Regions from separate parts of the Bacillus cereus group sp. BfR-BA-01316 genome, predicted to be linked through region 2. Evidence: predicted binding sites of a transcription regulator. Region 2 holds the regulator's gene; the other holds the start of a gene.

Region 1 (3,866 bases), on a different contig from region 2:
AACTCCTATACCAATTGAAACAATTGAGGCGATTGAATCAGCGAAACTGGTTGTAACGAGTGATCAAAGGCGCGCTGTACAGTCAGCGGCTGAGTTATTGGATTCCCTATCTTTTGTGCAAAATCCTCTTTTTAGGGAAGCTGAAGTTCCAACGAGTTTTTATGCTCCAAAATGGTTGAAATGTAAACCAAATGTATGGATGTTTATTGGACGTACACGATGGATAGCTGGTTATAGTAAAGAGGTGGAGTCCTATAAGGAAGTACGAGAAAGAGCAAGGCAAGCTGCTAATATGTTGCACCGCTATGCGCTCGTACATGGACGTATTGCCCTTGTAGGTCATAGTTATTTTAATGCGATGATTGGGACTGAACTGAGGGCAATGGGGTGGTCTGGTTCGCCTATTTTCCATAGGAAGCCATGGGGATGTACAACGTATACATTTCATGAGGCGATGGATGGAAATATATTAAATACAAAATTAATTTAAAAGAGGCTGTCCCTTTGGCAGCCTCTTTCTCTACATAACAAGTAAAAAAGAATTGTCCTGTTAAGATATAGAAACCAATGACCGTAATGGTTTTATTAGATGGGCATACGGTTCACCAACGAGCATAACGGTTTTATCTTCTTTGTAACCAAGTTTTTCATATAGTGAAAAAGCGCGTTTGTTTTCTAAATTAACAAGTAAGGCAATTTTTTCATGCCCTTTTTCAGTTGCATGAAGTTCAGCTGCATCGATTAAATTAGAGCCAATGCCACGTCCACTGTACATATTTGAAACTGACAACGTGTCAATATAATACTCATCAAATTCAGCTTCTTTTTCTAACGTAATGGATTCGTCTTCATGTAGTTCTCTTAAGTGGTGTACGATTGGTGCATCAAGTTGTTCAGTGTCACTACCGTGATAAACGACAATAACTCCAACTACCTTTCCATCTTGTTCAGCCACTAAACAGTTTTCATAGCTCAATCGATTATTTTCTTTTGCGAACCATGTTTCAAGTCCTAGTATTACTTTTGCTTCAATTGTGCTACCTGTGATTTTTTCAGCAATTTCGTGCAGAGCGTCATACAGTAAAGGTGCTACTCCTACCGCATCTGTCTTTTTTGCTTTCCGAATCATAGTATCCCTCCTAGTTCTATGTGTATATTGTAGCATAAAATAAAATAACAAACAGTGACTTGGAACTTTGTTATACAGAGTGTTAAAAAGTTTGATATAGAGAAGTAGCTATGTTAGTATATGATATTTAGTGCGAATATAATAAAGTGATATAGCTATAAAAATAATGAAAGTGAATTACATAATAGTAACGGGATAATTTTACCGTTGTCGACCTATAGAAGATGCGATAAAATAAACTATTGCAGAGAGGTGAAATACATGGATAAACAATTAGCAAATGCAATTTTGGATCAGCTGAAAAATGGTGAAATAAAGGAGTATGTTGCGACGAAAGATGTATTTTATACGTTCAGGGAAGTTGTTGTAAATCGAGAAGATTTTAAACATATTATCGGGAACGCACAGCGCGGTGGACAGGTAATTTATACATATTCAGAAACACCACGTTCATAAATAGAAGATAAAGGAGAGGAGAATTATGGGAGATTTTAAACAAGGCATATTGCCACATTGGGATTATATGTGGAAAGATAGAGCTGGGAATAGGTTTATGGGAATGGTTATGTATCCAGAGAAACGAAAATGTTCAGCAAAAATGCTTCAGAAAATAAAAAGAGCATATGAGCAAGCAGTAGAAATTAAAGTAACTGTACAAGTTCAACATACATATCAGTACGTAGAAGGAATGATCGTATACTTTGATGAAGAAGCACCTGTATGTACAATGATTGATAAAGATGAGAATCCACATCATATATTTGTAAAAGACATTTTGCGTATTGAGCACCCTGAATAATTTTTTTCATAAATAAATTGAAGTTCCATAATAATAATCTTTTTCTATAATAGTTATCTTTTAGTATGTAACGAGGAACGAAAGAGTATGTATAATATTTAATAAAGTAAAATTGATAAATGTAATCGTTTTTTGGAACAGATTATCGTTTAAGGTCTGTTCTTTTTTGCGTGATGCTGGAGAAATATATTACTCCAGCATTTACTGTTTTATGACAAAAAATATTGTTAACTTTTTTTAAAATAAGGTTAAATTCGTTGACAACTTTTTTGAAAAGCACTTTATTGACATGAGTTTTAGAATGTTGTTTCATAGTCTTTGTATTGAAAAAAATCGACGGTCATGTCGAAAAGTAAAAGTTAAAAAAAGAAAGAATTTATACATATATCTTGTGTCTTATTTTGAAACGTAATACAATATATAGAGAAATCAAGAAACGACATACAGAGAATATAGATTGGAGAGGGAGGGTCGGAAATGTTAGTTGCATATGATTCTATGACAGGAAACGTGAAGCGTTTCATCCACAAATTAAATATGCCGGCCGTTCAAATTGAAGAAGCTCTAGTATTAGATGAAGACTTTATTCTTATTACGTATACAACAGGTTTTGGCAATGTACCGGAACGTGTTTTAGACTTTTTAGAGCGCAATAATGAAAAATTAAAAGGCGTATCTGCAAGTGGCAATCGTAATTGGGGAGACATGTTTGGTGCAAGTGCTGACAAAATTTCTACTAAATATGAAGTGCCTATTGTATCAAAATTTGAGTTATCTGGAACAAATAATGATGTAGAATATTTTAAAGAAAGGGTGCGGGAGATTGCGACACATTGAACTGAATAATGAAATCACGCAAATGCAGGACGGTTTTTATCAGCTTCATAAAGATAAAGAGGCATTAGAAGTCTTTATGGAAGAAGCTAGAGAGAATACCGTTCATTTTAATAGCGTGGCAGAGCGAATGGAGTATATGAAAGAACATGATTACTATTACAACGTTCTGGACGAGTATAGCTTGGAGGAAGTAGAAGGAGTTTATAACATCGCTTATGGTGAAAACTTCGAGTTCCAATCTTATATGGCAGCATCTAAGTTCTATAAAGATTATGCGTTAAAAACGAATGATCAAAAACAATACTTAGAAAGCTATGAAGATCGTGTAGCAATTGTTTCATTATACTTAGGACGCGGTGATGTTGCGAAGGCAAAACACTTCGCAAGCATGATTGTAAAACAAAACTACCAACCAGCGACACCAACCTTTTTAAATGCGGGAAGAAGTAGAAGAGGAGAAATGGTGTCTTGTTTCTTGTTAGAGATGGATGATAGCTTAAATTCAATCGGCTTTAACATTAATACTGCAATGCAATTATCGAAAATCGGTGGTGGAGTAGCTTTAAACTTATCTAAGCTACGCGCACGTGGTGAGCAAATTAAAGGTATTGATAACGCCGCAAGTGGTGTAGTACCTGTTATGAAATTACTTGAAGATTCGTTTTCATATGCGAATCAACTTGGCCAACGAAAAGGTGCCGGCGCTGTATACTTAAACATTTTCCATTGGGATATTATTGAATTCCTTGATACCAAAAAAATAAATGCCGATGAGAAGAGCCGTATTCAGTCTCTATCAATCGGAATTATCGTTCCAAGTAAGTTCTTTGAGCTTGCTGAGAAAAACGAACCTTTCCATGTTTTCGCACCTTATACAGTATTTAAAGAGTACGGAAAACATTTAGATGATATAGATATCGACGAAATGTACGATGAATTAATGAGCAATCCGAAAGTGAAGAAGAAGCCACTAGATATTAGTGCGCGTGATATGCTTATTAAAATTGCTATGATTCAGCTTGAGTCTGGTTACCCATACTTAATGTTTAAATCAAATGCAAATAACCAACATCCACTGAAGGATATTGGAACTGTGAAGAT
Region 2 (3,866 bases):
CTAACGTACTTGCCTTTTTTTCCACACTTACGTCATTCTTCACAGTTTCTTTCTCTTGTTCTTTCGGTTCTTCTTTAAGCCAATCAGGCACCATTTCTTTACGCACCGTTCTCTTAGCTGTTCGGCCTTTCTTCTTCGTCTCAGCCCACTCTTGATATTGACGATTCTCTTCTTTCGCTAGCGCCATCGCTTCGCCTACTGTACCGACCTTTTTTCGCGCCCAATGTCCAGCAATCTTCTCGACATACGTTTTAGCAAGCTTCATATCTGAGCGTAGCATAACGTAATAAATAAGTACATTCACAACCCCTGGCGTTAATTTTTGGTTTATCATTACATCCTCAACGATTTGCAAGTCCGCTTTCGTCGCCTCTGCACCGCCTGAAATCTCTTTCAATAGTTGTTTTGGCGAGATTTCCTCTAACTGCTTCATTAGCATCTCTTCTTGCGTAGATGGCTCTTCCTCTTTCATTGTACGAGCTGCATGAGGTTGCACCCTTTCACTTAATACAGGTAGTGCTTGACCATTTTCAAATTGATACCAATCGCGTGCTCCCTTCCGAAGCCTTTCGATATCAATAGTTTGTATCTCTGTCACTGCGCCAAGAACGATATTTTGCATCGATAACGCATCCACACCGTACACATAAGCGAGTGTAATGACACATTCTCGCACTTGATCTGTAATCGCCTTTTTAGGAACAAGCGCTGATAGTCCGTCTACAAATAAAGAGAAATCAAAGAAATCATTCCAAACTTTCGGGGCATCCCCATTCTCGTTATTTGGCATAGTTGTCGTTTTCGGGATACGCAGTTCTTCTTGCGCATGTTCAAACTGACCTGGGTTAAAAGAATCAAATACATCGTTGAAGGAGCGCGTAACATTTTCATAAGAAGCAAAATCGAATTCTTCTTCTAAGAAATATTGCTTTACTTGGTTGTATTTTGTCCGACTCAAGCGATTATATAAAAAGATACTTAAAACAATATCATCAAAAAACTGCTTCGGAGATAAAGGTGGTTGCAATTCATATATAAACATTCGAATATCTTTTTCTTTCTTAATATATACATTTAAAAGACCAATCGCTTCTAACTTTACTCGTTCCCCATATATTTCAGGAAGTTGCATTTGCATAGTCACCATAAGGGAGTGATGTGTATTCTCTTTTCCAAACACACGATCTTGCTCTAACTCTCCCCATAGCGTCATGTATAAGCTAAAAGCTCTACTACCTATTAACGGCTGATACAACATCGTTAATACTTTCCGGTCGTAATTATGTAACAACCCTTTCGCACTTACTTTATAACGATCAATCGGCAATAGCTCCATCCATGACTGTTTTTCCATTCTTGCTTTTCCTTTCTCTCATCCAATCTAACCTATATTTCACTCGTTCTATCTTTATTATATAATTTATCCCGCATTAACGGGCAGTAAGACTCCCACCTCAAAATTCGGCGAATGCGAGGAAGTTAGGTGGGAGATAACTTCCCGTAAATGCCCGATTGGTTCAACTAATAATCATTGGGGATGAACACCCCCCAATGATTAAAGTTTCACTTTATTAGCGAAAAAGAGCTATTAGCTTCCGCTTCTAGCTCTCTTATCTCGTTTACTTACAGTATATAAAGAGATTCCTTCTACTCTCTCTCTTTTTGCAGTATATCTTTTAATTCTTCAATAAATACATTTAAATCTTTAAATTGACGATACACAGAAGCAAAACGTACGTAAGCAACATCATCAATATCACGAAGTTCTTCCATAACAATCTCACCAATCATATCACTTTTCACTTCTGATATACCTAAGTTACGAAGTTCACGCTCCACACTTTGCGTTACTTCCTCTAACTGCCTTAAAGATACAGGTCTTTTTTCACACGCTTTAATTAAACCGCGTAAAATTTTCTCTTTATTAAACTCTTCTCGTGTTCCTTCTTTTTTAACAACGATAAGAGGTGATTCTTCTACTCTTTCAAATGTCGTAAAGCGACTTAAACAACTTTCACACTCTCTTCTCCTTCGAATAGAGCGCCCCTCGTCTACCGGACGCGAATCTAACACTCTTGTTCCATTATGAAAACAGGATGGACAACGCAATTCATTCACTCCTTTACACTATAATCTTTATTCTTTCGCTACTCACCTACATGTGAAAATATATATACAATATTATATAACTCATTCTTCTATAATGACCACTCTAAGTTATTACATATCGTGATCCTATTTTATATAAACTAAAAAAGAGGTGCATTATACACCTCTTTACATTTTAAATCAATTATGTTCTTTTTTAAAGAGCTTTTGTTTCTCTCTGCTTAATTTCGAAGCTACCAGTGCCTCGAGGAAGCTCGATGCTCTCACGCGTTTTCGCGTTTAAACCTTCTGCAATATATTCTGCAGCAACATTTGGATCAATACGATCCCCACAAGTATAAACATCAATACTTGCGTAACCGTGCTCCGGAAAGCTATGAATTGTTAAATGTGATTCCGAGATAATTACTACTCCACTTACACCCTGTGGTGCAAATTTATGAAAAGCAACCTCACGTACTTCAGCACCAGCTCTTAGTGCTGCATCCACAAATAATTGTTCAATATACGGCATGTCATTAAGCTTGTCGAAATCGCAATCCCAAAGTTCAGCGATCACGTGACGACCCATCGTATCCATAGTATCCATTCTACAGTTCCCCCTTGTAAATTTATTCTAACTGTTCGAATTGAAAACTAATTTGCAATTTGGCTTGCTCCACTACCACGGGGGAAAGTTAGTCCAGAGAGGTCCTAACCCTTTAAGTAGTGACTACGTACCTCAGCTCTTAAGTTTACGAGTGTTAGTATACTTTGTTTATTTTCATTTTGCAACAACAGTTTTTTCGATTTTCTGTCATAATTTCCTCTTTACTTTTCCCTAAAAAAAATAAATGATTCACAAATACAGTAATCACAACGTTTTTTGGTCTGTCCAATATTTGAAAATATACTCCTATAATTTTTTCTTTTCAGAAAAAAATAAAAAAAGAGGGCAAATATTCACTTGCCCTCCCTCTATTTCACTTAAATATGTTGTACATTTTCTTGTTTTGCTAATTCATCTACAACTAACGTTACAAGATCTACAACACGACGAGAGTAGCCCCACTCGTTATCATACCAAGCAAGTACTTTCACTTTACGCTCACCCATTACCATTGTAGATAAACCATCAATAATAGCTGAGTGTGTATTTGTATTAAAGTCGATAGACACTAAAGGCTCTTCGCTGAATTCTACAATTCCTTTTAACGCACCGTTTGCAACAGTTTTGAATGCTTCATTAATATCTTCAACTGTTACATCACGTTTTACGTCTACTACTAAATCAACAAGAGACACGTTTGGTGTTGGTACACGAAGTGCCATACCATGGAGTTTTCCGTTTAAGTGTGGAAGAACTTTTGCAAGCGCTTTCGCGGCACCCGTCGTTGTCGGAATGATAGACTGTCCGCAAGCACGCGCTCTTCTTAAATCTTTATGTGGGTTATCAATATTTTTTTGGTCATTTGTATAAGCGTGAACAGTTGTCATTAAACCGTTTTCAATTCCGAACTGCTCATCTAACACCTTTACAACAGGCGCTAAACAGTTTGTTGTACAAGATGCATTTGAAATAACGGTATGTTTTGTAATATCTAATTGGTCTTCGTTCACACCAACTACAATTGTTACATCTTCATTTTTACCAGGTGCTGTTAAAATAACTTTTTTCGCTCCAGCTTCAACATGAAGAATTGCTTTTTCTTTCGAGTTAAATTTACCAGTTGCTTCAATTACAACTTCAACACCTAATTCTTTCCAAGGCAATTCCT

What was found. Region 2 encodes NrdR, which represses ribonucleotide reductase genes. Its sites were predicted from a motif close to AACACNATATATNGTGTT; they were not measured.
Region 1: the regulator NrdR is predicted to act here: its motif matches at 2,339-2,356, upstream of nrdI (class Ib ribonucleoside-diphosphate reductase assembly flavoprotein NrdI).

The regions. Positions count from the first base shown of each region.
Region 1 covers NZ_JAKUGX010000013.1:35,864-39,729, reverse strand. The annotation lists gene MR071_RS12435 (histidine phosphatase family protein) at 1-490, shown strand, start outside; gene MR071_RS12430 (GNAT family N-acetyltransferase) at 551-1,129, opposite strand; gene MR071_RS12425 (hypothetical protein) at 1,391-1,585, shown strand; gene MR071_RS12420 (hypothetical protein) at 1,611-1,928, shown strand; gene nrdI (class Ib ribonucleoside-diphosphate reductase assembly flavoprotein NrdI) at 2,406-2,765, shown strand; partial or broken gene MR071_RS12410 (ribonucleotide reductase N-terminal alpha domain-containing protein) at 2,752-3,866, shown strand, end outside.
Region 2 covers NZ_JAKUGX010000012.1:96,175-100,040, reverse strand. The annotation lists gene MR071_RS12140 (replication initiation and membrane attachment family protein) at 1-1,354, opposite strand, end outside; gene nrdR (transcriptional regulator NrdR) at 1,648-2,109, opposite strand; gene speD (adenosylmethionine decarboxylase) at 2,306-2,689, opposite strand; gene MR071_RS12125 (glyceraldehyde-3-phosphate dehydrogenase) at 3,076-3,866, opposite strand, start outside.